3 regions of the Peribacillus sp. NPDC094092 genome follow, and region 3 is predicted to be linked to each of the others. Evidence: riboswitches for the same ligand, from Rfam matches in the RefSeq annotation. Region 3 holds a riboswitch; each other region holds the start of a gene.
What was found. Region 3 has a riboswitch for lysine ahead of dapA (4-hydroxy-tetrahydrodipicolinate synthase). Riboswitches for the same ligand answer to the same signal wherever they lie in the genome.
Positions count from the first base shown of each region.

Region 1: linked by a shared signal. The riboswitch ahead of ACQKNS_RS12550 (aspartate kinase) and the one ahead of dapA (4-hydroxy-tetrahydrodipicolinate synthase) in region 3 are both predicted to bind lysine.
Region 2: linked by a shared signal. The riboswitch ahead of ACQKNS_RS16545 (amino acid permease) and the one ahead of dapA (4-hydroxy-tetrahydrodipicolinate synthase) in region 3 are both predicted to bind lysine.

Region 1 covers NZ_JBNNUC010000002.1:732,219-742,584, forward strand. The annotation lists gene ACQKNS_RS12520 (TetR/AcrR family transcriptional regulator) at 1-12, shown strand, start outside; gene ACQKNS_RS12525 (enoyl-CoA hydratase) at 138-911, shown strand; gene ACQKNS_RS12530 (electron transfer flavoprotein subunit beta/FixA family protein) at 1,026-1,799, shown strand; gene ACQKNS_RS12535 (electron transfer flavoprotein subunit alpha/FixB family protein) at 1,869-2,846, shown strand; gene trxA (thioredoxin) at 3,057-3,371, shown strand; gene uvrC (excinuclease ABC subunit UvrC) at 3,475-5,247, shown strand; lysine riboswitch at 5,309-5,485, shown strand; gene ACQKNS_RS12550 (aspartate kinase) at 5,574-6,806, shown strand; gene ACQKNS_RS12555 (YslB family protein) at 6,870-7,340, opposite strand; gene ACQKNS_RS12560 (succinate dehydrogenase cytochrome b558 subunit) at 7,724-8,332, shown strand; gene sdhA (succinate dehydrogenase flavoprotein subunit) at 8,403-10,154, shown strand; gene sdhB (succinate dehydrogenase iron-sulfur subunit) at 10,172-10,366, shown strand, end outside.
Region 2 covers NZ_JBNNUC010000003.1:167,386-177,751, reverse strand. The annotation lists gene ACQKNS_RS16545 (amino acid permease) at 1-1,242, opposite strand, end outside; lysine riboswitch at 1,339-1,524, opposite strand; gene ACQKNS_RS16540 (LacI family DNA-binding transcriptional regulator) at 1,780-2,742, opposite strand; gene ACQKNS_RS16535 (metal ABC transporter solute-binding protein, Zn/Mn family) at 3,368-4,291, shown strand; gene ACQKNS_RS16530 (metal ABC transporter ATP-binding protein) at 4,304-5,059, shown strand; gene ACQKNS_RS16525 (metal ABC transporter permease) at 5,067-5,993, shown strand; gene ACQKNS_RS16520 (metal ABC transporter permease) at 5,990-6,871, shown strand; gene ACQKNS_RS16515 (FtsW/RodA/SpoVE family cell cycle protein) at 7,018-8,190, shown strand; gene ACQKNS_RS16510 (spore coat protein) at 8,271-8,606, opposite strand; gene ACQKNS_RS16505 (hypothetical protein) at 8,620-8,898, opposite strand; gene ACQKNS_RS16500 (proline dehydrogenase family protein) at 9,049-9,966, shown strand; gene ACQKNS_RS16495 (YuzL family protein) at 10,015-10,149, opposite strand; gene ACQKNS_RS16490 (3-hydroxyacyl-CoA dehydrogenase NAD-binding domain-containing protein) at 10,357-10,366, shown strand, end outside.
Region 3 covers NZ_JBNNUC010000004.1:208,609-218,974, forward strand. The annotation lists gene ACQKNS_RS19455 (DctP family TRAP transporter solute-binding subunit) at 1-133, opposite strand, end outside; gene ACQKNS_RS19460 (methyl-accepting chemotaxis protein) at 875-2,611, shown strand; partial or broken gene ACQKNS_RS19465 (DUF4822 domain-containing protein) at 2,687-3,019, opposite strand; gene ACQKNS_RS19470 (response regulator transcription factor) at 3,336-4,022, opposite strand; gene ACQKNS_RS19475 (ATP-binding protein) at 4,019-5,467, opposite strand; gene ACQKNS_RS19480 (metallophosphoesterase) at 5,986-8,247, opposite strand; lysine riboswitch at 9,107-9,285, shown strand; gene dapA (4-hydroxy-tetrahydrodipicolinate synthase) at 9,419-10,315, shown strand.

The sequences.
Region 1 (10,366 bases), on a different contig from region 3:
CTGAAAAGTTAACGATTTAAATAGGGGATGCCCAGCCATCCTCGAAAGAATCGATTAATCCTGCTTCCCGCTTATTAGGGAAGTGATACATATTGAATTTTCAAAAAAGTTTGACTAGGATGCCTGGAGGGATTGATATGGAATATCTTAAGCTTTCTGTCGAAAATCATGTGGCTTTTATAACGATTGATCATGCACCTGCAAATGCGCTTTCTTCGGCTATCATCGGAGAGCTTTCACAAGCCTTCGATCAAATTGGGGAAGACGAAGCCGTACGGGTAGTCCTTCTTCATGGTGAAGGAAGATTCTTCTCTGCAGGAGCAGACATTAAAGAGTTTACGGAAGTGGAAAACGGGAAAGCTTTCGAGAAGCTGACCAAGAATGGTCAATCTGTATTTGAGAAAATCGAATCTTTTCCAAAACCGGTCATTGCAGCCATCCATGGAGCAGCGCTTGGCGGAGGATTGGAGCTGGCCATGGCCTGTCACATCCGATTGGTCACCGAAAGGGCTAAACTTGGTTTGCCTGAGCTGCAGTTGGGCTTAATCCCTGGATTTGCCGGGACCCAACGCCTTCCTCGTTATGTAGGCATGGCAAAGGCAGCTGAAATGCTGTTTACAAGTGAACCGATTTCAGGTACCCAAGCTGTGCAATGCGGATTGGCGAATCATGCCTTCACGGATGAAGAACTGATTCCAAAAGCTAAAGAACTAGCCAATAAAATCGCCAAGAAAAGCCCACTGGCTTTAAAGTCGGCCATTGAGTTATTGAATTATTCTAAGCATGATTCCTACCATAAAGGTGTGGAAAGGGAAGCCGCCCTCTTTGGCCAAGCATTCGATACCGCTGATGCTCAAGAAGGAATCAGCGCTTTCATTGAAAAAAGGGAAGCTGTATTCAAAGGGAAATGATCTAAATAACTATTTTTATATATCATGCAGGATTTTGATGAAATCTGTAGAACAATACTATATATCAATAAAATTCATAATCTTCAAAACTCAAATCATTCGGGAGGTATTATCGTGAACATTTATGTACTGCTGAAAAGAACATTTGATACAGAAGAAAAAATTACACTATCCAACGGAAAAATTAATGAGGATGGAGCAGAATTCATCATTAATCCATACGATGAGTATGCGGTTGAAGAAGCGATCCAGGTACGTGATGCACAAGGCGGCGAAGTAACGGTTATTTCCGTCGGAACCGAAGAGGCTGAAAAGCAATTACGTACAGCGCTGGCAATGGGTGCTGACAAAGCCGTATTGATAAATATAGAAGACGACATAGAAAATGGCGACCAATTCACGACTGCCAAAATTATAGGTGAATACTTAAAAGATAAAAATGCCGATTTAATCATTGCAGGAAACGTAGCAATCGATGGCGGCTCTGGTCAAGTGGGACCACGCGTTGCCGAAATTTTAGAAATTCCTTATATTACAACCATTACTAAATTGGACATCGCAAATGGAAATGTAAGCGTTATCCGGGATGTCGAAGGGGACTCCGAAACGATCGAAGCATCCCTTCCATTGTTGGTGACAGCTCAACAAGGGCTAAATGAGCCGCGTTATCCTTCTTTGCCAGGAATCATGAAAGCGAAGAAGAAACCGCTTGAGGAATTGGAATTGGATGACCTGGATTTGGAAGAAGAAGATGTTGAGGCAAAAACAAAAACGATTGAAATTTACCTTCCTGCTAAAAAAGAAGCTGGAAAAGTATTGGACGGAGAAATCGGTGATCAAGTTAGCGAACTTGTACAATTATTACGCAGTGAAGCAAAAGTGATTTAATCTTAAACGGCACTTTTCAAAACAACACACACGACAAAAAAGAAAATAGAGCACAGGAGGTTTTTATAAATGGCTAGAAAGTTTCTTGTATTGGGCGAAGTTCGTGACGGTTCACTGAGAAATGTATCATTTGAAGCTATCGGTGCGGCTAAACTTGCTGCAGATGGCGGGGAAATCGTAGGTGTTTTAGTTGGTGACAGTGTTCAAAATTTCGGGAATGAATTGATCCAATATGGCGCGGACAGGGTCGTGGCAGTGGAAAATGATCAATTGAAACAATATACTTCAGATGGATATGCGCAAAGCTTGCTTGCGGTCATCGAGCAGGAAAAGCCAGAAGGGATTTTCTTTGGACATACGGCCCTGGGAAAAGACCTTGCACCTAAATTGGCTGGAAAGCTTGAATCAGGCTTGATCTCGGACGTTACATCCATTGAAGAAGAAGGCGGAAATATCGTTTTCACCCGCCCGATATATTCTGGTAAAGCATTTGAAAAGAAAATTGTTACGGATGGCGTGATATTCGCGACAATCCGTCCGAACAATATCGAACCATTAGCGAAAGACGAGTCCCGCTCTGGCGATGTTTCTACATTAAGTGTGGATATTAAGGATTTACGCACCATCATTAAAGATGTTGTTAGAAAAGCTAGCGAAGGGGTCGACCTTTCAGAAGCGAAAGTAATCATCGCAGGCGGACGGGGCGTGAAAAGTGAAGATGGTTTTGAACCATTAAAGGAACTTGCACAAGTTCTTGGCGGAGCTGTAGGAGCTTCCCGCGGAGCATGTGATGCGGATTATTGCGATTATTCTTTGCAAATCGGGCAAACGGGTAAAGTCGTAACACCTGACCTTTATATCGCCTGCGGAATTTCCGGTGCGATCCAGCATTTAGCGGGGATGTCCAACTCCAAGGTTATTGTTGCCATCAATAAAGACCCGGAAGCTAACATATTCAATGTAGCTGATTATGGAATTGTCGGAGACCTTTTCGAAGTCGTTCCATTACTTACGGAAGAATTCAAAAAACTAAAAGTTAACGCTTAAAAAAAGAGATATTACAGATAAGGGGCAAGACATTTGGCGAAAGCCGATACGTGTCTTGCCCCTTTATTTGGGCTAAGAGGCAAGGACTTCGGCCTGCATATTCATTCTTTTTTTGGACATCCTACCACTGAAGCAAAATATTAGCATCGGTTCGAGCAACAATGGTATACTGTCTTTAGTTATTTGAGTAAATTTGAGGAGGAAATATATATGGCTATTGTAAATGCAACTGACCAAACTTTCACAACAGATACTAGCGAAGGTGTTGTTCTTGTAGATTTTTGGGCTCCATGGTGCGGACCTTGTAAAATGATCGCTCCTGTTCTTCAAGAGCTTGATACTGAAATTGGCGATACAGCAAAAATCGTTAAAGTGGATGTAGATGAAAACCAAGAAACAGCAGGAAAATTCGGTGTGATGAGCATCCCGACATTAATCGTCCTTAAAGACGGTGAAGTGGTGGATAAGGTTGTTGGTTTCCAACCTAAAGAAGCACTTGCTGAACTTATTGCAAAACACGCGTAATAGTAAGATAGCTAAAAAAAGCTTCAAGTCTGCGGACTTGAAGCTTTTTTCACTATCTTGATATATAATGATGGTATAAATGGGAGAACAGGAGGCTGAATGCATGAATCAACAAATAAAGAATAAACTTGCCCTTCTTCCCGATCAACCTGGTTGTTATTTAATGAAAGATCGTCAGGGAACGATCATATATGTAGGCAAAGCGAAGGTGTTGAAAAATCGTGTCCGTTCTTATTTTACGGGATCTCATGATGGAAAAACATTTCGGCTCGTGAATGAGATTGAGGATTTCGAATACATCGTCACCTCATCCAATATCGAGGCTCTTATTTTAGAGTTGAACTTAATCAAAAAACATGACCCAAAATATAATGTCATGCTAAAGGATGATAAGACGTATCCTTTCATCAAGCTGACTGGGGAACGCCACCCGCGACTAATCATTACGCGAAAAGTCAAAAAAGACAAAGGGAAATATTTCGGTCCTTATCCGAATGCGTTTGCAGCCAACGAAACGAAAAAGTTGCTCGACCGCATCTACCCCCTGAGAAAATGCAATACTTTACCAGATCGCGTTTGTCTCTACTATCATCTTGGCCAGTGTCTGGCCCCGTGTGTATATGAAGTAGGGGAGCAGGAATATAAAAAAATGGTGGATGATATCAACCGGTTCTTGAACGGCGGGCATACTGAAATAAAAAAAGAACTGACAGAAAAAATGCTTGTGGCATCAGAAGAGCTCGATTTCGAGAGGGCCAAGGAGTTCCGTGACAAGATTGCCCACATTGATATAACGATGGAGAAGCAAAAAATGATGACGACCGATTTCATCGACAGGGATGTATTCGGTTTTGCCTATGATAAAGGCTGGATGTGCGTTCAGGTATTTTTTGTCCGGCAGGGTAAATTAATAGAAAGGGATGTTTCACTTTTTCCAGTCTACGATGAACCCGAACAGGAACTTCTTACATTCCTAGGTCAGTTTTACGAGATTACGAACCATTTTAAACCAAAGGAAATCTTGCTGCCTGAATCAGTTGATGCCGAAATGGCCGAAGGGCTGCTTGGGGTCAAAACGATTCACCCCAAAAGGGGGGCGAAAAAAGACATGCTTAAATTGGCGAATAAAAATGCCTCCATCGCCCTCCAGGAAAAATTCTCTTTGATTGAAAGGGATGAAGAAAGAACGATCAATGCGGTGGAAAACCTCGGGAACCAATTGGGTATCTACACTCCGCACCGAATTGAAGCTTTCGATAATTCCAATATCCAGGGAAGTGACCCTGTTTCCGCTTTAGTCGTGTTCATTGATGGGAAGCCGGAAAAAAGAGAGTACCGAAAATATAAAATCAAGACGGTCCAGGGACCTGATGATTATGAATCGATGCGTGAAGTGGTCAGAAGAAGGTATTCACGAGTATTGAAAGAAGGGCTGCCGCTTCCGGACTTGATCATCATTGATGGCGGAAAGGGACACGTCGAAGCCGTTCGGGATATTCTGGAAAACGAATTGGGCCTTGACATTCCACTTTCAGGCCTCATTAAGGATGAAAAGCATAGGACATCGCAGTTGATGATCGGAAATCCTCTTGAAATCGTACCCCTTGATTCACGGAGCCAGGAATTCTACCTATTACAAAGAATTCAGGATGAAGTGCATCGGTTCGCGATTACTTTTCATCGCCAGCTACGCGGCAAAAATGCGGTTCACTCCCAGCTTGATGATATTCCAGGAGTCGGGGAAAAACGAAGGAAACAATTATTAAGGCATTTTGGATCATTGAAGAAAATCAAAGAGGCAACAGTCGAGGAGATCATGGAAGCTGGTATGCCAAAAGGGGTAGCCGAGGGAATCGTTAGAAAATTACAAGAATAATCTTGCTACCGATAAATCACTATGCTATGATTAAAAGGAATTTTTAACTAGACAACTTAAAAGTGCTGATAGAGGTGCGGAATTCAAGAGTAAAAACCTGGAGAAGTATGAGCTTCCATGAAAGGTTTTGAAAGGGGATGACGCCGAAGGTAGACAAGACTCATACCTTGTCTTCCTGGTCCGACATTTAATAAATGGCGGATTGTCAGGGTTTATATCCTGGAGAGCTATCTCACTGTGTTTACAGTTTTAGATATGTGATCACAGCAATGAGATATTTCTCATTGCTTTTTTTATTGCCTAAAAAGTAGAGAGGGTGCATGAGGATGGCATTGATCGTTCAAAAATTTGGCGGAACATCCGTCGGTAGCGTAGAAAAAATCAAAAATGTTGCCAATCGGGTAATCGAGGAAGCGGAGAATGGAAATGAGGTAGTCGTCGTTGTTTCAGCTATGGGGAAAACAACGGACCAATTGGTTTCCATGGCCCGTGATATTTCCGGAACCCCGAGCAAAAGGGAAATGGATATGCTATTGACCACTGGGGAACAGGTAACGATTTCCCTGTTAACGATGGCATTGATTGAAGAAGGACATGAAGCCATTTCGTATACTGGCTGGCAGGCTGGCATGCAAACGGAATCCGTTCATGGGAATGCCCGGATTTTAAACATCGATGCTTCAAGGATCCAAGCTCAGCTTCAACAGAAGAAAATAGTGGTCGTGGCCGGTTTCCAGGGTAACGATGTAAATGGGGAGATCACTACCTTGGGGCGAGGCGGTTCCGATACGACGGCGGTTGCGATCGCTGCAGCGCTGAATGCGGATAGATGCGATATTTATACGGATGTAACAGGTGTTTTCACAACGGATCCACGCTACATAAAAGGTGCGCGGAAACTCCAATCCATTTCTTACGATGAAATGCTGGAACTTGCCAACCTGGGAGCGGGCGTCCTTCATCCAAGGGCTGTCGAATATGCAAAGAATTATCAAATTCCGCTTGAAGTCCGTTCAAGCATGGAGAGAGAATCAGGAACGATCATAGAGGAGGAAGCAACTATGGAAGAAAACTTAATTGTACGCGGCATTGCTTTTGAAGACAGTATTACGAGGGTCACAGTTTATGGTTTGCCCCAATCTCTTGGTGCATTATCCACAATCTTCACGACACTTGCGAAAAACCAGATCAATGTGGACATCATCATTCAGAGCATGACCGCCGAGGATACGACCAATCTATCTTTTTCCACAAAAAGTGAAGATACGGAAGCGGCATTGATCGTGCTGGAAAATAATAAAGTGCAATTGGGATTCGACCGGGTTGAAACGGAGAGCGGGTTGGCCAAAGTGTCCATCGTCGGATCTGGTATGGTATCCAATCCCGGAGTGGCTGCCGAAATGTTTGAAGTGATGGCCAATACAGGCATCCAGGTGAAAATGGTCAGTACATCGGAAATTAAAGTATCGACTGTCGTCAATGAAAAGGAAATGGTGAAGGCGGTTGAATCCCTTCATGAAGCATTTAAACTTGGTCAGCATGCAAATGTGCTAGCTTAAGTGCCAGGAGTCCAATAAAAAACAGACTTCCGGTAAAAAGGGTAAGTCTGTTTTAAGGGCTCATTAGATTGGATCTCTGGGATCCCATTGGATGGTGAATATCACTTTTTTTGCGCGGCGTTTGATTTCTTCCGTTGATTCGCTGAGGAATTTCTTTTGCAGTGAAAACTGCTCGGCAAGGAAACCGGCTTCGAGCTGGAAGTGACAATCAGGGTGTAACTCCAGGCGGCGGCTGATTATTTCACCCGTCAGGGATAATTCCATCTCGTGTTTCGTATACTTCAAGATTTCTAGATTGCCCCATCCAGCGCTTTGGAAAAATTCAATAACTTCCTGATCGCCATTCAATGGGAATTTTCTTGCTAATTGTTTACCTGCCCAATAGAGGATTTGATTGGAGTCTTTTCCGAGAATATCGTTCAATAGAACTTCTCTGATTAATTCGTACCCGAAAGCTGGAACTTTGAATTCTTCAGGTTGAATTTCTTCAGTTTGAATCTCTTCTTCTATCGCAGCAGCAATATTTTTTTTCATAATTTATCGCCTCTTTCTGTAAATCTATTATAAACGCATTTCTTTTGCAAATTATACTGTTTTTTATTTATTTAAATAACAATTGGAAAAAAATGAGAAATTATACCGGGATATTAATAGATTAATGAGTAATTTCTCCAAAATATGTGCTTGATAGATAAAAAAAAGTCAAATTAATCCAATAAAATCTATTCTGAAAAAGAGATTTCTTGTATCCGTTTTCTTGACGCACATAGAAGTCAGGAGTAAAATGGACATGTCACATAATTGTAAAGGAAGTATAGAGGAGTTTTTTGACTCTATACTGTATTTTCACGCGGAGATAAAAGGTAGCCACCAGATTATCTTTGCATGATTTTTCACAAATTAAGGGGGGGCACTTAGTGGCAAAGAATCGTGAGTTTGGGAATCGCAGGCTTCATTCACTTCTAGGAGTAATTCCAATTGGTCTATTCCTAATTTTTCATTTATCGGTAAACTTTATGGCAACAAAAGGAGAAGAAACTTTTAATGGGGCAGTTCATTTAATTGAGTTTACGCCCGTGAAAATTTTGGTAGAATGGGTCGTTATCTATCTACCGCTCATTTTCCATGCTGTGTACGGAATTTACATTGCCTTTACAGCAAAAAACAATTTAGGCAGATTTAGTTTCTTCCGTAACTGGATGTTCATGCTGCAACGCCTTACTGGAATCATAACATTGATTTTCCTTGTTTGGCATATATGGGCAACTAGAATTCAGGCAGCTATGGGTGCTGAAGTTAACTTTGACATGATGGCAGATATTTTCTCTAGTCCATTCATGCTTGTGTTCTACATTGTTGGTGTAATCTCGGCAATCTTCCACTTTGCTAATGGATTATGGTCATTTGCAGTGAGCTGGGGTCTGACAGTTTCACCAAGATCGCAAAGAATCATGACTTACTTTACATTGATCGTTTTCGTTCTTCTTTCTTATATCGGAGTTAGCGCAATTTTCGCTTTCGTATAAGAAGATAGAGTTCATTCATAAGTATTAGGAAAAACATAGCTTGGCTAATGGAAATAAGGGAGTGACAGAATTGGGTAAAGGTAAAATAGTTATCGTTGGTGGAGGTCTAGCTGGATTAATGGCTACGATCAAAGCAGCAGAGCTGGGACAACAGGTTGATTTATTTTCTTTAGTGCCTGTTAAACGCTCTCACTCAGTTTGTGCCCAAGGCGGAATTAACGGGGCAGTAAATACAAAAGGTGAAGGGGATTCTCCATATATCCACTTCGACGATACAGTTTATGGCGGAGATTTCTTGGCTAACCAACCGCCGGTTAAAGCGATGTGCGAAGCAGCACCATCGATCATCCACATGTTTGACCGTATGGGTGTAATGTTCAACCGTACTCCGGAAGGTCTTCTTGATTTCCGTCGTTTCGGTGGTACTCAACATAGCCGTACAGCATTCGCCGGTGCAACAACTGGTCAACAATTGCTTTACGCATTGGATGAGCAGGTTCGCCGTTATGAAGTTGAAGGCCTTGTAACGAAATATGAAGGCTGGGAATTCCTTGGAGCCGTTATCGATGATGAGCAAACTGCACGCGGTATCGTAGCTCAAAACCTGACTTCAATGGAAATCAAATCATTCCCTGGCGACGCAGTCATCATGGCGAGCGGCGGCCCTGGAATCATTTTCGGTAAATCAACTAACTCAATGATCAATACAGGATCAGCAGCTTCCATCGTTTATCAACAAGGTGTAAATTATGCAAATGGTGAGTTCATCCAAATTCACCCGACAGCAATCCCTGGAGATGACAAACTTCGTCTGATGAGTGAATCCGCTCGTGGTGAAGGTGGACGTATCTGGACATATAAAGACGGAAAACCTTGGTATTTCCTAGAAGAAAAATACCCTGCTTATGGAAATCTAGTACCTCGTGATATCGCGACTCGTGAAATCTTCGACGTATGTATGAACATGAAGCTTGGCATTAATGGAGAAAACATGGTTTACCTGGATCTATCACATAAAGATCCTAAATTACTTGATATAAAACTTGGCGGAATCATTGAAATCTACGAGAAATTCATGGGTGAAGATCCTCGTAAAGTTCCAATGAAAATTTTCCCTGCCGTTCACTATTCAATGGGCGGACTTTGGGTGGATTATGACCAAATGACTAACATCAAAGGTTTATTCGCTGCAGGTGAGTGTGATTACTCACAACATGGCGGTAACCGTCTTGGTGCGAACTCACTTCTTTCTGCAATCTATGGTGGTTCAGTCGCTGGACCGAATGCCGTTAAATATATTGAAGGCCTTGATAAAACTTCAGAATCCATTCCTTCTTCATTGTATGAAGGGTACGAAAAACAAGAACAGGAGAAATGGAATGATGTCATGTCTCTTGATGGTAACGAAAATGCGTACATCCTTCACAAAGAGCTTGGTGAGTGGATGACACAGCATGTTACTGTGGTTCGTTACAATGACAAGCTGAAAGAAACGGATAACAAGATTCTTGAGCTGATGGAACGTTACAAGAAAATTAACATCAATGACACGGCAAAATGGAGTAACCAAGGAGCAGCATTCACTAGACAGCTGCAAAACATGATGCAATTGGCTCGTGTAATCACAATTGGTGCCTTAAACCGTGACGAAAGCCGCGGAGCGCATTACAAACCTGATTTCCCGGAACGTAATGATGAAGAATTCATGAAAACGACTATGGCAACATTCAAAGGCTTGGATCAAGCACCTGAATTCCATTATGAAGATATCGATGTATCACTGATCGCACCGCGTAAACGTGACTACACAACGAAACACTAAAGAGGGGGAGCAAAAAAATGGTTGAAACTAAATCTGAGACTAAAACAGTCCGTTTTATAATCACTCGTCAAGATACACCGGATTCAGCTCCTTATGATGAGGAATTCGAATTAGCGTACCGCCCGAATATGAACGTAATTTCCGCTCTAATGGAAATTCGTCGTAATCCAGTAACTGTACAAGGCAAGCACACTACAGCAATCGCATGGGAC
Region 2 (10,366 bases), on a different contig from region 3:
GAAGCCTTTTGCCCGGAATGGTAAAGCATTCATATCAAGGCCTTGAGCTGCGTAAGCTTTGCGGAATCGATAATGGGCGATCGCAATCCCGACCCATGTCACGAATCCCGCCATGCCTGAAGCGTTCAATAACCAGATATAAACGACTCCATCACCGAAAAATGAAGCTAAGAATGCAAAGCAGCCTACTAAAGAAGTCACGATAAGTGCATTCACGGGTACTCCTCTTTTATCCAACTTGCCTAGGAATTTCGGTGCTTTCCCATCACGTGCCAAGTCCCATAGCATACGGGTTGAAGCGTACATGCCAGAGTTACCGGCAGAGAGTACGGATGATAGAATGATCGCGTTCATGATGGATGCAGCAAATGCAAGGCCGGCCCGTTCAAATACAAGCGTGAATGGACTTACGGCAACATCTTCACTCAATAAACGAGAATCGGTAAAAGGAATGATCATTCCAATTACAAAAATGGCAAGGATATAGAATAAGATAATGCGCCAGAAAACGGATCTGATCGCTTTTGGGATATTTTTTTCTGGATCTTCACTTTCACCAGCAGTCACTCCAAGCAATTCCGTTCCTTGGAATGAAAAGCCGGCAGCCATGAATACGCCCAGGATCGTGAAGAATCCCCCGTTAAAGGGACCTTCGCCCATTGTGAAATTGGAAAAACCAATTGGGTCTTTCCCACCCATGATTCCAAGAATGATCAGGACACCCGTGATCAAGAAAATGACGACTGTCACGACTTTGATCATGGCAAACCAGAATTCCGTTTCCCCGAAACCTTTAACTGACATGTAATTGATAAGAAACATAATGATTAACGCAATGGCACTCCAGATAATTGAAGGGCTATCCGGGAACCAGAACTTCATAATTAAGACAACGGCTGCCAATTCAGCGGCAATGGTGATTGCCCAGTTATACCAGTAATTCCAACCAATCGCAAAACCGAAAGACGGATCGACGAATTTGGATGCATAGACACGGAACGAACCGGCCACAGGCATGAAAGCTGCCATTTCTGCAAGACTTGTCATTAAGTAATAAACCATGATGCCGATGACCGCGTATGCCACCAAGGCACCGCCGGGACCAGCTGAATGAATGGCACCGCCACTTGCTAAAAATAAACCTGTTCCAATCGTTCCACCTAATGAAATCATCATTAAATGACGCGCTTTCAGGCTCCTTTTCAGTTCGGTAGGGCTTGATGCTGATTGTGAATTTGACAATTGATGTTACACTCCTTTTTATTGGAAGGGAACGAAAAATAAAAAAACAGCAGTCGAAAAAGATCGACGGCTGTTTATAATAAACCCGTTTATCCTTCCGAAGATAGCTCCCCACGTTTTTTTGAAAAAACGTGACAGTGGTGTTCCTGTTCGGTAACACCGCCAGCAAGAATATACATGGAATATACCCTAACTTCGGCAATTTATCCTTTCAAACGGAGTCTTTAATTTTCCAGAATCTCGTCCGTTTTACTATTATAAGCTGCAGCCTCTAACTCATCGGTAAATGAGGAAGTATTCAATTTTCTAAAATCGTTACGCCAGCTTGTAAGTGACGTTGGACGATCGTACTCATGAAATTCATGCAATCGCTAATAGATTGCTAGTAATTGAGTAAACTTTACTATATCAAAATTATAAATTAATCTCATGGATATCGCAATGGTTATTTTATGTGGTTATTTTTTCCTAGTTAATGAATGATGGCAGCAAGGAAGAATCCAAATGACGATATACCAAAATAAAGCATGGAGAGGACTAGACGGTCCTCCTTTTTATAAGGGCGTAGTCAAGCTTTACATGTTGGACCGCCTCAGGGTTCTCAAATAGGTCCACTGCCATTTTCCCAATCCATTCGAGCGGCAAGGAAATGGTCGTGATGTCGAGCATTTCACTCAGACTATCATTATTGAAACCGAGAATGGCCACATCTTCCGGAACCCTTATACCCGATTTCCTAGCGGTAAGAATGAAGCCTGCCGCCGTGTCATCATTCGTGATGATGATGGCTTCAGGTTTATCTCTCATCGAATTCCATTCCTGAAACAATTGTTCACCGTCTTTGATGTGATAACTGCCTTCAAACAGCCATTCTTTATTGTTTATCAATTGATGTTTACTCATGACATCGTTAAAGGCCTTTATACGATTGGAACTATTTCTGCTCTTTTTACGGCCGAGGCTGTATCCGATTTTCTTATATCCTTTAGCAATCACGTACTCAAGGGCACAGGAGAAAGCTGCATAATGATCAATGCTGATGGATGAGAATTCAGCCTGGGCTGTGTCTTCACATAAAATAATCGGCCCGTATTTTTGATAATCCAAAAGGATTTTCATTTCCGAAATCCTTGAACAAACGATAATGCCATCTAGCTGCTTCATTTGCAGCATATGAAAAGCCTGGATTTCTTTCTCTCTGTCATAATTTGTTTGAAAGATGACGATATGGCAGCCAATTGCATTTGCCTGTTTAGTGATTCCGTTAACGATTGCCCCGTAATATGGGTGATTGTTGAAGGGGATGATGATGCCGATAAGATTAGTTTTACCTTTTGAAAGATGAATGGCGTTTATGTTTCTCGTATAATTCAAACGATCGATGGCTTCCAAGACGCTCTTTCTTTTTTCGGGGCTTACATATGGATGATCATTCAATACACGGGACACTGTTGATACAGATACACCGGCACATTGAGCTATTTCTTTAATATTTGTCATGGTATCACCGTTTTTTCTTTTTTTATATTGTACAGTATGAAACCCATTTCAGGGCAAGGGAACAGAGTGGGGCAGCCGAAGATTTCTTTAAATAAGGTCTTGTTCTGGTATGGGTTTCATCCTTTAAGATTGTTTTAAATCTTAGAGGAGGAGGAAAACATGATGTTCCAAACTTTAATCACCCTTTTAGTGCTTTGCGGAATCGAATTGGGCTTTGCGTACTTGGCAATTTCCTTGAAAAAATGAGTGGCAATGCACATTTACTCGTGAATTTTGGCACTTTACTCGTGAATTTCACACCGTCCCGAAATAGCCCCCATCGTTTATATTCACCATTAAAACCCCACAATATAAATATAACTTCAGCGTTAGTTTCATGTACGGAATGACCGGCTGTCAGGCAGCTCCTTTTGGAGCTGCCTGACAGTTTTTGCTGTTTGTAAATGTCATTGTCTTTTTTGAAATGTTTAAAAAAATTGTTGCACTTTTTTTGTGTATTTGTGTATAGTATAAAATAAGTTGTGCAAGGGAAACTTTTTAGTATTTACGACAATGTAAAAAAATTTACACTTAGTTTTGCGCATGGCAAACTATTTTAGAAAGAGGAAAAAGGGAGGGAATATGGATGGGTTTTCTGAAATCTATTGGGAGCGTGCTTGCTGCATTGCTGATTTTAACGGGGTGCGGCAATGATACGGTCGAAAGTGATAAAGGCAATGGTAAGCTGAATGTCGTTGCAACAACGGGAATGATTGGAGATTTGGTTGGGAATATCGGCGGTGAACATGTCGAGGTCACCAGTTTAATGGGTCCGGGAGTCGATCCCCATCTATATAAAGCGACACAGGGTGATGTTAAGACGCTGGATTCGGCTGATATGATTTTTTATAACGGTGTGCATCTTGAAGGGAAAATGACGGATATATTTGAAATGATGAGCAAGGATAAACCGACGATTGCCGTAACGGAGGACTTCAAGGAGAACCAACTTCGCAAAGTGAGTGCAAAGGAACATGATCCCCACGTATGGTTTGATGTAAAGCTTTGGATCGTTGCTGCGGATACAGTAAAGAAAGAATTGATTGCCAATGATCCGGACCATGAAGCAGAGTTTCGTGAAAATTATGAAGAGTACGTTCTGCAATTGGAGGAACTTGATAAATATGTTCAAGACGAAATTAATAAAATACCAAAAGATCAACGGGTGCTCGTCACGGCACATGATGCTTTTGGGTACTACGGCCAGTCATACGGCCTGGACGTAAGAGGGCTCCAAGGGATCAATACATTATCGGAATATGGATCAAAAGATGTGACGGATATGCGGAATTATCTTGTGGAAAACAAAATTAAAGCGATCTTCATTGAGTCAAGCGTACCAAGGAAGGCCATCGAGGCTGTCATTCAGGGAGCAGGCAAGCAGGGTCACAAAGTGGAAATCGGCGGTGAATTGTTCTCGGATGCCATGGGTGAAAAAGGGACGGAAGAAGGAACGTATATCGGAATGGTCCGTCATAATACCGACACCATCGTCCGTGCTTTGAAATAAGGGGGAGAAACTATGAATTTAGCAGCTTTGAAGGTTGAGAATTTAACGATTGCTTATCATAAGAAGCCGGTTGTCGAAGATGTCTCATTTGAGGTGCCGGAAGGGAATTTAATCGGCATCATTGGCCCCAATGGAGCAGGGAAGTCCACATTGATAAAGGGGATACTCGAATTGATCCCCAAAATATCGGGGCAAATCACAATAAAGGGTTCTACTTATAGATCGATGAGGAAGAGTATTGGGTATGTACCGCAACGAGAGTCAGTGGATTGGGATTTTCCGACCAACGCACTCGATGTCGTGATGATGGGCAGATATGGTCATCTCGGATGGCTGAAGCGACCAGGTAAGTCCGAAAGGCAGAAGGGGATGGAGTGCCTGGAAAAGGTGGGGATGGCTGAATATGCCAACCGCCAGATCAGCCAGCTATCAGGTGGACAGCAGCAACGGATATTCCTGGCCCGTGCATTGGCACAGGAAGCGGACATTTATTTTATGGATGAACCGTTCGTAGGGGTGGATGCCGCAACGGAGAAAGCGATCATACAATTGCTGATGGAATTGAAGGAAAAAGGCAAAACCGTTCTGGTTGTGCACCATGATCTATCGACCGTGAAGGAATATTTTGACTGGACGATGTTATTGAATAAAAAGGTGATGAAAATAGGCCCGACGGAGGAAGTGTTCATTCCCGAACACTTACAGGCAACATATGGAGGCCGCCTGGCGATATTATCAGACACGAAGTCCGGCCTTTTATTAAAATGAGGTGTACATGATGAACATAATGGATATTATTACTGATCCAAATACGAGGTGGATATTGCTTGGCACGATGCTCCTCGGATTAAGCAGCGGGGTCATCGGCAGCTTTGCTTACCTCAGAAAGCAGTCTTTGCTTGGCGACACGCTCGCACATGCAGCGCTACCCGGTATTTGTGTCGCCTTCATGTTAACGGGAGTGAAATCCACTTCCTACTTTCTAATAGGTGCGGCCATGGCTGGCTTAGTGGCAGTCTTCTTGATCAGTGTGCTTACGAGATACAGTAAGATCAAGCAGGATGCGGCCTTGGGAATCGTCTTATCCTCCTTCTTTGGCTTCGGAATTGTCATGCTTACACAAATTCAGCAGAGTGAGTATGGAAACCAGAGCGGATTGGATACCTTTTTATTCGGGCAGACGGCGTCAATGGTCATGTCCGATGTATATATGATGATGACAGTTTCCTTTATTCTCATTTTCACTTGTACCGTATTTTTTAAAGAATTCAAATTACTGTCCTTTGACCCTGGGTTTGCCAAGGGGATGGGATTGCCGGTTGTGTTTCTGGATTATTTCATCATGATGCTGATCGTGGCTGCTGTGGTGATCGGTATCCAGGCTGTAGGCGTCGTATTGATGGCATCCTTACTGATCACGCCTGCGGTTTCTGCGAGGTATTGGACTGAGCGGCTGCATATCATGGTCATCCTGTCCGGTATATTCGGAATGTTGAGCGGTGTTTCTGGAACGTTGATCAGTACATCTGTCAATGATTTGCCAACAGGACCGTTAATTGTCTTATCCGCGACGGTATGGTTTTTCTTTTCCATGCTTTTTGCGCCAAAACGCGGAGTGCTTTCATCTATATGGAGAAGGGTATCGACGAAAAAGAAATATTCTCTCGAACAGAATAGAAGGAAAGGGAGCCACTCATCATGAATGATTTTTGGATTATTTTAGTCGGAGCATTGGTGGCGAGTGCTTGCAGTGTATTGGGATGCTTTTTGATAGTCAGGAAAATGACGTTGATTGGGGATGCCATCAGTCATTCCGTTTTGCCCGGAATCGTATTGGCATTTTTAATAACGGGGACTCGTGACTCTGTTCCAATGCTGATAGGGGCAGCTGCGCTCGGTTTGCTCACCGTATTCTTGATCCAGCTTTTCCAATCATCGGGGGTTCAATCTGATGCAGCGATCGGGATTGTATTCACTTCACTTTTTGCAACGGGGATCGTACTCGTGAGCTTGTATACGCAACAAATAGATTTTGACCTGGAACATGTCCTTTATGGAGAAATAGCGTATACTCCCTGGAACACGATGACAATCTCGGGAATCGAAGCTGGACCAAAAGCTGTTTGGATTGTCGGCAGCTGCTTTATCCTGAACCTCATACTGATCTTCCTTTTCTTCAAACAATTTAAGCTCGTGTCATTTGATCCATCACTTGCGGCTGCGATGGGCATTCCTGTACTGTTCTTTCATTATCTATTGATGAGCCTCATTTCACTGACAACTGTAGCTTCTTTTGATAGCGTAGGTTCCATTTTAGTAGTTGGAATGCTCATCATACCTGCTGCGACGGCCTATCTGCTGTCAGACCGTTTAAGCCGCATGATATTGGTCAGTATCGGGGTCGGGGTGCTAAGTTCCGTCATCGGCTACTATTCAGCCACCATTTTGGATGCCTCGATATCGGGTTGCATGGTGGGATCGGCCGCCATATTATTCGGATTGGCCTTTCTCTTTTCCCCAAGCCATGGATTGGTCAGCACATTGCTGAAACGGAGAAAATCAAAGGAATCACATGCATAGCTCCCCCTGCCTACAGGCTTCATGGATTATTTCCATGAAGCCTGTAAACAATTCTTCGATATAGTTGTGATTTTATTTGTTTAAAGTATAATGAATAAGTGTATTTATAGATGTATCGCAGGAGCCTTTTTAAGGGAGAGTTAAGTATGGAAGAACAAAATAAATTTTCATCTCGAATAGATTTTTCTTTGGTCACGATATTGCTGTTATTATGCATTGGAAGTTGCCTGGCAATCTATAGTGCCCAAACGACTGGACAGTACGCTGAAAACTTCTTAATTAAACAAATTTTTTGGTATATAGTGGGGATTGGAATCGTATTAGGGTTCATCACACTGGATTCGGACCAACTGAAAAAAATCTCTTGGTATGCCTATGGATTCGGATTGTTTTTGCTATTTTTGCTGATCATTATGCCAGAATCCATCGTTCCTGTCCGGAATGGTGCGAAAAGTTGGTTCATCATCCCGGGAATCGGTTCGATTCAGCCATCGGAATTCATGAAGGTTTTCCTGATTTTGGCTCTAGCCAATGTCATATCGAACCATCATCTCAAAAACACACTGAAAACGATTCAAACGGATATCTGGCTGCTCATTAAGATCGGTCTTGTGACCGGTGCGCCCTTATTGTTAATCATGCAACAGCCGGATTTGGGTACTTCGCTTGTCATCATGTCAATCATGCTTGGAATGATTTTCATATCAGGGGTATCATGGAAGATCCTGCTGCCGATCGTTTCGGGAGGGATTGTCGTCGCGTCCACTGTCCTGTACTTTGTACTTTGGAAGCCGGAAATCCTGGAAAAATACCTAGGGGTAAAATCCTATCAATTCGGCCGTATCTATTCTTGGCTGGATCCATATAATTATGCCAGCTCCGAAGGGTATCACTTAACCAAATCCTTGCTGGCCATCGGATCCGGACAGACAACGGGCAAGGGAATCGGTTCGAGGGAAGTGTATTTGCCTGAGAGCCATTCGGATTTCATTTTCAGCATCATCGGTGAGGAATTCGGCTTCATCGGATCAAGCATCATCATTTCCTTGTTTTTCCTATTGATTTATCATATAACAAAAACGGGAATGGACACGAAAAATAACTTCTATACATATATCTGTGTTGGCGTTATAAGCATGTTGACGTTCCACGTTTTTCAAAATATCGGCATGACTGTAGGTCTTTTGCCGATTACTGGGATTCCGCTTCCATTTGTCAGTTATGGCGGAAGCTCGCTAATGGGGAACATGATGGCCATGGGCTTAATATTCAGCATTCGGTATCACTATAAGAAGTATATGTTTTCAACGGATATCTAAAAATAAAGCCGGCCCCAATGGGCCGGCTTTTCTTGTAGCGCAAAAACAAAAGGAGCAGAATCCACCCCCTGAATGTTTGCTTATTGAATGTTCGTTCCAGATGGAAATTGATTTTTATAACCGGAAAATTGTTGATACGATTGGCCTAAGCTGGTGGATTGCGCTTTTTCTAAACTATACCAGCCTTTTTCGAACATAAGGTTATAGAGTTCTCGCTGCATCTCCTGATTTTCTTTGGAAACGGAGAAAATGTCTTGGAATAGTGCTTGGTTGCTCATTTCATGCAGGGCGACGGAAAGGGAGTTACAGAAGTACTTTTCAGTTGTGAGCATATCATTTATAAAATCCCTGTCGTTCATTTGCGGTGTCTTTGCCACGGGAGATTCTGGATTTTGGACTTTGTTTTCATTGGGCATCAGGAACCCTCCTTTACTGGTATTGTTGTTGAGCCTGGTTTTGGTTCGGGTTCAAATGTTTCAAAATGGTATCGTAATGGCGTTGATGCATGAGTCCGCACCGATTTAACGCATCAATGATTTGCGGGTCCTTGCATTGTGTGGCAAAAAAATGTGCTTTTTTAACCGCATTAAGATTCCATGCAAGCATATCGGTTAAGTATAAGCTATCTTTCACCGAAACCATTTCCGGCGGCTGTTTCATGAATCCGGTGGACTGCTGTTGGCTGTTAAACGTATTTTGCTGTTCCATCATTCTACCTCCTTAAGTGTTTCTTTAAACGAGCTTAATTTTCCCTTCATGAATTTTTTTTATTCTTGATTCTAAATATCTGGAAATTGAATTAAATGGTAAAATAATCTTGTGCATCTATTTTCCAAAATGATTTGGAGGGGAATGCAGATGGAAAGAATTTTGAAAAACCTATTCCTTTTTTTATCAAAGAATAAAGGCATGACAAAGGCAGCGAAAAAATACGGGCTGCGGTTTGGGGCATCTCGTTTCGTGGCAGGGGAATCCTTGGATATGGCATGTGAAGTCATTGCAGACCTTAACCGGAAAGGACTTGCCGTCACCATTGATTATTTAGGTGAATTCATTGAAGATGAACAAGAAGCAAGGAAAATGGCAGATGGGTGCATCGAAGCGATCCGCATGATCGGCACAAATGAACTGGATTCACAGTTATCCCTGAAATTGACCTCGATGGGCCTGGATGTGTCCGAACGAGTCGTAATGAATAACATGCGGAGGATATTAGATGAAGCTAAAGCCCATCGTGTTTTCGTGACGCTTGATATGGAAGATTTTCCGCGCTGTCAGCCGACTTTGGATGTATTCAAAAACCTTAAGCCTGAATATAATGAATTGGGGACTGTCATCCAAGCTTATCTGTATCGGACTGTGAAAGATATTGATGAACTGGATGCATACCAGCCGAATCTAAGACTTGTTAAAGGAGCTTATAAAGAGCCGAGGGAAGTAGCTTTTCCCGAGAAAAAAGATGTCGATGAGAATTTCAAGAAAATCATCAAAAAGCATATGCAAAATGGCCATTATACAGCCGTTGCCACACATGATGATAAAATCATTGATTATACGAGGGACTTTGTCGAAGATCAGGGAATTCCCCTGGATCGTTTTGAATTTCAAATGTTATATGGCATCCGCACTGAAAAGCAGCTTGAACTTGCTAAAGAAGGATATAAGGTAAGGGTGTATGTTCCATATGGTACGGATTGGTATGGATATTTCATGCGACGCCTTGCGGAGAGGCCGGCCAATATTGCTTTCGTTTTAAAAGGCCTATTCAAGAAATAGGAAGCGAGAGCCGCCCCGGAAAAGGGACGGCTGCTCGATCAAGAAGGATTATCTTTTGAACTGATTGTTCTGGCTGTTCACTTTATTGATTCCATGTTGACGTTCGGCGCCAGGTCCGGCATTGCCTTTAACGCTTGCTGCGCTTACGGCCGCTTTAGAAGGATTATCTTTACGCTTCATTATATAGGTCACCTCCTGCCCGGTTATTTTTTGCTGAACGGAGGAGAAATAACCTTAAGAACCCGGAGAAAAAATATTTTTTTTCCTGTATAATCATTGCGGAATTTCCAAATATATTCTATATTAGTAATAAGAAAAAATATTCAAAATTTTTTTGAATTAAAAATGAATGAACATTCATTCAATAAAATGCGTAAGGGGGATATGAACTTGGTTCGAC
Region 3 (10,366 bases):
CCACTTTAATCGTTTTCTTTTCAACTCCAGATCCACTGGTCTTTTCTCCCTCGCCACCACCGCATCCTGATAACAAGAATGCCATTGCTAGAGTTAAGCTTGTGGATAATACAGAAAGCTTTCTTTTTTTCAATAAAAACCCTCCCCAAAGTTTTTTGTAAGCGTTATCATTTATGACAAATTCCAATAACTTCTCCTCACCCTTGTATAAGCCAAAACTAGTTTGTTCTATAATATAAAACTCCGTTTTTGTTTTATTCGGAGTAAGGAAAACGCTCTACCTCTAATTACGTATTTCAAGTCGCTTCATGATTTTTTAAACATTACTTTTAAAAAATAGGGTTAATTTGTTCTATAATATAAAACTCAGTTTTCAAATTTGGAATCCTACGTTGATTATAAGCTTCCATTTTTACTTATGTCAAACCATTTTTTGAATTTTATAACAATTTAACAAACCCTCGATTATCCTAATGAATATTTAGATGTTCAACAATAATAATTTCATCCATTCCAGTCAAGATTTATTGAATCAGAAAGGAAAAGATGATTCTTTTTTTCTATACTAGGATAGAATATCATCCAAAATCAGGTTTTCTTAAAAATGCATTACTCTACTCTTTTTCTGTCGAGAATTTTGTATTTCCTTCAAAAAGATATTTTCCTTTTTTAAAGTTTATATCTTTTTCTATGAAAAATTATAATCCATTAATAACATTGAAATCATTTCATTACGAACCTCTATTACAACAGGTTAAAGACTTAGGGAATAAAAATCCCACCCGAAGGTTTTAATAGGTTCATTAAATATATTTAATTATTACCGATATATAAAACATGGTTAATATATAACACGGGGAAGGAATAAACAAAGATGAATAAACTTAGTACAAAAATAGGTTTTGTTCTATTAACAGGCATGACAATTGCATTAATTGGAAGTTTACTGTTGATGTATAAAAGTACAAATGATACGGTTGAGAAAACAATCGCTATGAGCAGCTTAGATATAGCAAGCAACATCTCTCAAGGAATAGATCCGACATCTTATGCTGATTTTTTGGGTAATCAATCCGAAACCTCTACATATTGGGAGATACGCAAACAGTTAGACGATTATAGACAAAAAACAGGAGCATTGTATGTATATACATTGGGGATTAACGAAAGTAGCGAAAAAGTTCATATACTTATAGATGGTCTGGGTAAGGGAGATGAAAAAGCATCTCCCATTTTAACACCCGCAACCGCAACTTCATATCAAGATGTAGAAAGTGTCATGAAAGGAAACGTCTCTACCACTTCCATCGTTCATGATCCTGAATATGGTGACTATTTATCCGTTTTTGTTCCCATAAAGAAAGGGGACGAGATCATTGGAATACTTGGGGTTGATATTGATGCAAGCAAAGTCGATGCTACGGCCAACAAGGTTCTGGGCGGGATCCTTCCCTTGGCCATAGTAATCAATGTAATTTTAATGGCGATCGCAGTGGGTGCCTTAATATGGTTCTTGACTAGAAAGCTAAGCCCCCTTCTCAAGGTCAGCTTGGCTGCAAAGGAAATTTCAAATGGGAACTTATTAACAGCCAATAAACTGATTAGTAACATAAAAGTAAATGGGAATGACGAAATCAAGGTTTTAGTTAAATCCTTTGAAGAGATGATTACCAATACTATTATGATCGTCAACTCCATGAAAAGCTCATCATTCCGGCTTTTGGAGTCATCCAGTGAAATCGAACACAAAATCAAAGAAATGGATACTAGCACACAATATATCGTTGATGGCATTCAGCAAGTGGCAGGTGCTGCGGAAATACAATTGCACAGAAGTGAAGAATCATCGAAGGTCATTGAGGAAATGACCATCGGTATACAAAGAATTGCAGAAGCTTCTTCAGAAGTCAGCGAACAGACAAATCATGTTTCAACAAGAATGTCCATTGGAAATAAAGATATAAATGAACTCTCAAATCAAATTCTTCAAGTAAAAGATGTGATGCTGCAAACAAGTTCTAAAATAAAGAAATTGGACGAACAAGCAAATGAGATTGTGAATATTGTACATTTAATTACGGGGATTGCCGAGCAAACAAACCTGCTATCCCTAAACGCGGCAATTGAAGCTGCCAGAGCCGGTGAACAGGGTAAAGGTTTTGCAGTGGTATCGAACGAGGTACGAAAATTGGCAGTAGGTACGAAGGAATCTGCAATCAATATACAAGAGTCCCTACTGCATTTTAAGACCATCATAAATGAGTCAGTGAAAATGATGGAAACAGGAACTAACGAGGTAGAGGAAGGAACAAAATTTGTCCTGAATACAAGAGAAACTTTTAAACAGACTATAAAATCTTTTGAGCATGTTAATGATCAGATTCAAGAAATATCAGCCATTACAGAGCAAATGGCAGCAAGTTCTCAGGAAATCAATGCTTCGATAGAAGATTTTGCAGGGTTAACAAAGGAAACTGCAGTGGCTTCAAAACAAGTGGCACAATCCACCGATCAACAAGCGAAATTCATGGAGGATATATCCTTATCAACCTCCTCGATGGTAAAGCTCGCTAAAGACCTGGAAACATCTGTTGAACAGTTTAACGTGTAAGCATCTTGAACCACTCTTCTATTACTATATTAAGAAAGGGATTTTGCTATTCATGCAAAATCCCTTTCTTATATTTTACTTAGTTGATTTTAGTTTCAAATTACCTTCATAAGGTATATATGTTCCACTGTTATCGTTATGTCTTTCCCATCTTTATCTTTACCGATTCGTTTATAAGTTAATTTATTTTCAGTAAGCTCTGTAAGTTCAAGAACTGCGCCATACTTATTTTCACCTTGTGAAAAAGGGCCTTATCTTATTTCCATGAACGACATCGTAAAAGCCGTAAGCACCACGGCTTTAACCGGTTTTACCATCAAAAAATTCATATCTCGATGCTTCAGCATTCGCTAGACTTATAAAGTTTGCGTTTTCCTTTGTTAAGACATCATTATTCTTATCATAAACATTAAACCTTGCCAATTCGTGCCACATTTCCTGTCCTGTAGTTAACTTATTTTCCGTATTTACTCTCTTTAGCAGCTTGTTCATGCTCTGAGCACTTTGATTGTCTTCGGCGTTTGTGTTGCATCCTGTTAAAGCCAATGTAACCCAAGTAGTATAGCTGATGAAATTTATATTTTTTTGTTCATTTTTTTGTCTCCTCTATATATTATGGCTCTCTCTAAACAATTTCTTAAAAAATGATTAACTTATTTATAAACTTTCTTAATGTTTATAAAAAGATCCCGCCACCTTCGTGACGGGTCATAAAACATGCTTTTTAAACATTAAAGCGATACCCTGCTCCCCAAACGGTTTCCAAAAATTTTGGATGTGCAGGATCTCTTTCAATTTTTTCACGTAGTTTCCTGATATGGACGGTGACAGTAGAAACATCTGCAGCCGATTCCAATCCCCAAATATTTTCATAAAGCTGTTCTTTGCTTAATACTTGATTCGGATGCATGACAAAAAACACTAAAGTATCGAATTCCTTTGTTGTAAACGGGACCACTTCCCCATTTATGTGAACTCTGCGAGCTGACTTATCTATAGAAATCCCATGAACATAGATTGAATTAGATTTGGGGTGACTTCCCGCTAAACGTTCATAACGCGCTAAATGCGCTTTCACTCTTGCAACTAGTTCACTTGGACTAAAGGGCTTTGTAATATAATCATCTGCCCCTAAACCAAGTCCCCGAATTTTATCAATATCTTCCTTTTTGGCGGATACAAGCAATATCGGTATATTATGGACTGCACGTATTTGTTTGCATATCTCGAATCCATTCAATCCTGGTAGCATGATGTCTAAAATGATTAAATGATAATTTCCTTGAAGGGCGTGTTGGAGACCTGCATCACCTGTATGTTGAATATCAACACTAAAATCATTAATCTCCAAATAGTCCCTTTGCAATTCAGCAATGCTGACTTCGTCTTCAATAAGTAATATCTTTTTCACATTTCCTCACCTTTCTTCATGGAAAAGTAGACACTTGTACCCTTTCCTATCTCGCTAGTAGCCCAAATATCTCCTCCATGCTCGCCGATAATTTTTTTTGCAATCGCAAGCCCTAAACCACTTCCACCTGTCTGAGAATTTCTAGATTGCTCAGCACGATAAAAGCGGTTGAAAATATAAGGCAAAGCAGAAGATTCTATTCCATATCCATTATCTGTTACTTGCACGACTACATCATATATTCCTTCATGCAGAGAAATGGAAATGTGTTTTTCATCTTTATTCATATACTTTACACAATTACTGATTAGGTTGGCCATTACCCGTTTTAGTTTCTCTCTATCCGCTGTCACGTATATCGGTTTATGCAGCTGTTGAAGTTCAATCTGGATTCCTTGTTGAAGTAAATCCAGCTGAAGTTCATCTACGTAGTCTTTTAAATACTTATCCAGTCTGACCGTTTCAAATGTGAATGGTTCCTTTTTTAGATCCAGCTTGGAAAATAAAAATAATTCATCTATCAATGAATCCATATCTCTTGCTTTTAGGTATACAGTCGATAAATACTTGTCCATTTTCTGCGGGGTGTTTGCTACTCCGTCTTTTATCCCCTCAACATATCCCATAATCGAAGTGATCGGTGTCTTCAAATCATGAGAAATATTGGATAGAAGTTCTTTGCGATTTTCCTCATACTGAAGCTGAAGGTTTACGGACTCTTTTAACTTTTTTCTCATTTCCTCAAATTCCCTATTCAATTGTCCAATTTCATCATTCGAAGTCGCTTTGATTTCAAAGTTTAAATCTCCTGATTTTATACGCTCTGCGCCTTCTTTAAGTATTGAGATAGGTTTGATGATGCTTCTTGAAACTAAATAATTTAAAAGTCCAATAATCATTACAAACAGTAATAACAATAGCGCGAATAAAATGGGAAATGACTCGCGGGTCAGCTCGGCATAGGAGCTTGCCTTTCTCAATACAAAAATACTTCCTTCACTTTCATCAGAAAAATAAAAATCAAACTTCACATATGTGAAAAAAGAGTCTTTCATTTTGATTGTGTCCCGCGTATTGATGTTCGTTTCTTCGAACATGGGAAGTGATTGAACCAAGCCTAGCTTATCAAGTGTGGGGGACTTATACTCAATGTTATTCCCTTTTCTAACGACGATCTTAATATCTCTATGGTCAATCTTCTCCAGCTGTTCTTCGTTCAGAAGCTGATCTGGATTATTTTTTGCCAAAAGCTTTAAATCGAGAAACACACTTTCTTCTACTGCAGTCAAAGGTTTTTGGAGATAGGATTTTTTGTATAAATGTTCTATCGATTTTATATCACCTGTTATTGCAAAAGTAAGTAAAAATCCAGCAGCTAAAAATAAAGTGATGGAAATAAGAATTACGCCAACGTAGGACAACAGAAACCTCATTTTAATTGACAAATATTTCACCCCATATCGATCTTTCGATTACTCTTTTATAGGTTCACCGTTTATCTGAACAATGTTTCCCACGATATTTCTTATGCTTAAAAAAACATATCACACAAATCTTAAAATTTTCTAAAATACATAGAAAAAATTCTACTATTGTCGGTCTACTGTTCTTTAATGATTAAACGTTCCAGTTTTTTCAGAATTCGCACCATTCCCGCCGACTATATGCCAAGCCTCCTCGACGGAAGTTTTCTCTCGAATCTCGCCTGGCTAGTTTTTTGTTAAAATATTGGATTCTTCATCCCACCATTTATAATAATGGAATGGTTTCTAAATTATCCCAGATTTAAATAATGCTGCACTTCAATGGTTTAATTAATAACTATACTTTCATTTTGATGTATTATCTTAACAAAGATACGAAATAAATGAGTGATAAACCATTATAAATAAAGAAAAAGCGAACTTCCCCTTAAGGATAGTCCGCATTTTCTTAATATTTAAGAAGAGTTCACCTGTTCTTCTCATTCATTTGGTGAAACGATCATTTGGTCATCCAATCTAATATCGTCAATCGACCAAAACCAATTATTTTTCGCATTATACATTCTCCATTGTACTGTCATCGAAGAAGCATTTTCAGGAACCTTAATGGATTTAACTTCATACTTATTCAAAACATGTCCATTTTTATTATCGGAAGCAGCTTTATTGTCATAAATGAGAACCTGTTGTTTTTCCCCATTATCAAAGACAGCAGTTACTTCAGCTGTTTGCGTTCCTTCTTGTTTATAATGGGATGCAAATCCTAAATATAGATCTTTTGCACCCTCAACCTTTACGGAAAGTGAAGTCAATGTACTATCAAAAAAACCTTTTGATGATGGTGAACCGTTATCATCCCATTCATCAGGGTCCGCTACAGCTATAACACCTTGACCAAGCTCAAATTTGTTGCGATCTTGGTCTTCTGCTTTTGTCCAAAAGTCCTTTGTAGTGAAACTCCAACCTTGCCACTCCATTGTACCGGCTGGCATATTGGGGCTATTTGTAATCGACCAGCCGATAGGGACTGCATGACTCCAACTGAGAATAGAACTTGGAATGTTTTCATTCACTGCTGGCTTCAATACAGACTCTAATTGATCAAAGCTTTCTCCAAGCAACATGTTCACGAATACATTTATATTGGTGGATCCGATTTTCTGGCCACCCTCGTAAGCAGTAATCGTGAATTGCGATGAACCGGAATTTTCCTTACTAGCTGTAGCTTTAATTGGAAATATTTTTTCTTCAGTTCCTGAAAGTTCATAATCAAGTTCATTGTGTTCCATACTCCAACCTTCAGGTGCATCAACTTTAATTTTCCCTTTCACACTGCCTTTTCCATAATTTTTCATCTTCACTTGGAGCGTAGTCGATTCACCTGCCTTTACTAAAGAAGGAGAAGCTTGTGCAGAGACCATTTCCAGGGCTTTTGTCTGGCCTTCAGCCAGTAACACCTTTTTACTGCTATTGTTAAATGAATCTAGTGCTTGTACCTGAATTTCATAATCCGTACCTGGCTTAAGACCAGCTACAGGGAACTCTAAATTCTTTGGAATAGGATCCATATAGAATTCAGAAAATGCAATGAAGTCCGCGTCTAACTCCCCTGTTTCCTTGTTTTTGGATGTAATGTGGTAAGAATGTACGAGCATGTTATCTTTTGCCTGTGGAAATGTAACATTTAAACTTTTTAGTGTCGATTTTTCTTTTACAATCGAAACCTTGTCTTTAACTGCAAAAACCGGTGGTAACTGATCTCGATCGTCTGTATATGCAAAGTTATTTTTTTTAGAATGATTTTTGATCACCCATGGTTTTCCTGTCCAATCGTCTTTATGAAAGTCACGTTTTTTAATGACAACTTCATTATTATAGACTTCTACAATCATACCTTGACTAATATCCCGATATCCTTCTGGGTGAAACCCTTGAAGTTTGCCCGGCTCTAATTCCAAATAACTTACAGAAGACGTGCCAACAGACGTAAAGTCTTTTTGATGAATCGTTCTAGGGTCTTCAAGTGGATAATGAGAATGGCCTGAAAATGTAATAACTTGTGGATGTTTCTTTAATGTATTATATAAAAGTTCTTTATTTTCCTGAGTTCCCCATAAGTCACTTCCATACACAGTGTCTTTAATGTGTTGATGAAGAAAAACAAAGATTGGTTGGTCCGGATTCTCTTTTTCTGCTGCCGCTAACTTTTCTCCTAACCAGTTAATTTGATTAACGGAATATAAACCATGCGTATTACCATTTTCCGGACTTAACGCAATAAAATCATATCCATTTACTTTTTTATGATAGTAAAGAGAATCCATTCCTGTTTTCTCGAGAAAACGATTTTGTGCATTTTCTACTGAAAGTCCATTCCAATAATCATGGTTTCCCATTGTAAACATGGATTGGACATCGCCTTGTTTCTTCTCATTATAAATGGAGAAGAACTTATCATATTCAGTAGCGTATCCATAGTCCGTTAAATCCCCAACGACGACAAAAGCATCCTGTTTAGGCGCAGCTTTGTTTAATTGATCCATGGCGGTTCTAAACTTATTCATATCAGCAGTTGACCCATCATCTATATGTACATCACTGATTACAGGAAAAACGAGCTCCGGTTTACGTTTATTATCTGAATTTGAAGCTTCCGAGAATGCTTGTACACTTGATAAAGAAGTTGTTAATCCTACCGTTACAATGGTCAACATTGCAGCAAATTTATTTTTCGCTTTCAAAATCAATTCCTCCCATTTATCGTATAGACGCTTTAATTATGTAAGTATTTTGCAAAAAGATAAATATCCTCCTTATTTTTTATTTTTTTATAAATTCTTCCAATAAAATAGTAACTTTACATTATTAATACAATATAGGACCCGTGTAATTTAATTATTAATAAAACAAAAAACAAAAACCTATCGCCAATATTCCTTCCGCTCACTTAAAGTGACTATGAGGGAAAAGTTAAGATAATTTTCCGCTGGTAGAGCACCAAGCAGTTCAATCAGTTTGGTCTTGTTTGGCTTCGGATTTTTCCATTTTCAGCAGCATACTCGCTGGTGAAATTGCCAGTTGCATTGCTATCGAACGCCTCCGGTTTGTTTTCCACTTGCAAGCAATTGCTCCAGTCAGTTTTTATCGGACGATAGATGGGATTGGCTTGAGGCCTTCAATGGCCATCCTTTTCAATTTTTTATGATAGTATAATTGAATCAATGAAGTCCTACTTACATTGAAGCGATTCGTTTTCTTGCTTCCCAAACGTCACGGATTTTCATATCTATTTTTCCTTTATTAGTTTTGTAATTATCATGATGCCCTCCCCAAATTGATCCTTATTCTAAGTTTTCTAATGATAAATACTAATGAACCTATCCATTATAAAACTGACTATAAAAGTATGAAACTATTCATAAAACCGTTTATTGTTGAGATTACATAATTTTTTAAAAGAGGAACCCAGCCCTATCCGTTATCCCGTTCCATTGATTATCCAAGTATTCTAAAAAAATATTTCTAAAATGCCCTTGCAATAATAAGAGATCCTTGTTATATTACAGTCAATTAAATATTTTCTTACTTCATACTTTTTGAAGTGAGGATAGAGGAGCAAAGACCAATAGTACACATTTTGAGGAGAATGAGATCCTATGATTATTGTGGAAAGGGGAATTTGCCGAAGCGGAAAGAATCTCATGTTCTTGAAGCTGGTTCTGCTATTGAATAAATGCAGGACTGTCATATAGGAAACTATATGGAGGGCTATCTTATGCGCGGAAACATTTTATTTGAAAATATTGTTTCTACTGCAGCAGCGAATCCTCGTTGTTGCTTTTTTGCGTTTTTTCCTGATTGGCCCTAACCACCTCTGAATTTTAAAAAAATTATACAAAAGGGTGTGAAGTTATGAATTTTGGCCAAGTATTAACCGCAATGGTTACCCCGTTTAATCATAATGATGAGGTTGATTTTAATGCTACGAAAACTTTAGTTAATTATTTAATTGCCAATGGTTCTGATGGATTGGTAATAGCCGGTACAACTGGAGAGTCTCCTACATTAACTGCAGAAGAGAAAGTAGATTTATTCAAAATGGTTGTAGAGATTGTTGATGGAAGAGTACCAGTCATAGCTGGAACTGGCTCAAATAACACGAAAGCTTCTATCAGCTTAACAAAACAAGCGGAGGCAGCAGGAGTCGACGGAATCATGCTTGTTACCCCATACTATAATAAGCCGTCTCAAGAAGGATTATTCCAGCACTTTAGTGCTATTGCCCATTCAACAACATTACCGGTAATGCTTTATAATATCCCAGGGCGAAGTGGTGTGAACATGTCAGTAGAGACGATTGTCAAGCTCTCGAAAATCAATAATATCGTGGCAGTAAAAGAAGCAAGTGGTGACTTGGATGCCATGGCACAAATCATCAGCAAAACAACTAGCGATTTTACATTATACAGCGGCGATGATGGGTTAACATTACCGGTTTTAGCCATCGGTGGAACAGGTATTGTTTCAGTTGCTTCACACATAATTGGTAATGAAATGCAAGAAATGATCAATAGCTTTAAAAATGGTGATGTCCAAGGTGCTGCAACCGCACATCGCAACCTTCTTCCAATTATGAAAGCATTATTTGCTGCACCAAGCCCAACACCGGTAAAATCAGCATTGAATATGCGGGGGTTAAATGTTGGCGGGGTCCGCTTACCATTGGTCCCTTTAAACCATGAAGAAAAAAGAGCACTACAAACGGCTTTACAAACGAGTAACACAGAAGCAATTTTATTAAGTAAATAAACTTAATGATTCATTAAGTGACTCTTCAATATCGATTTTCTGATTAAAAAC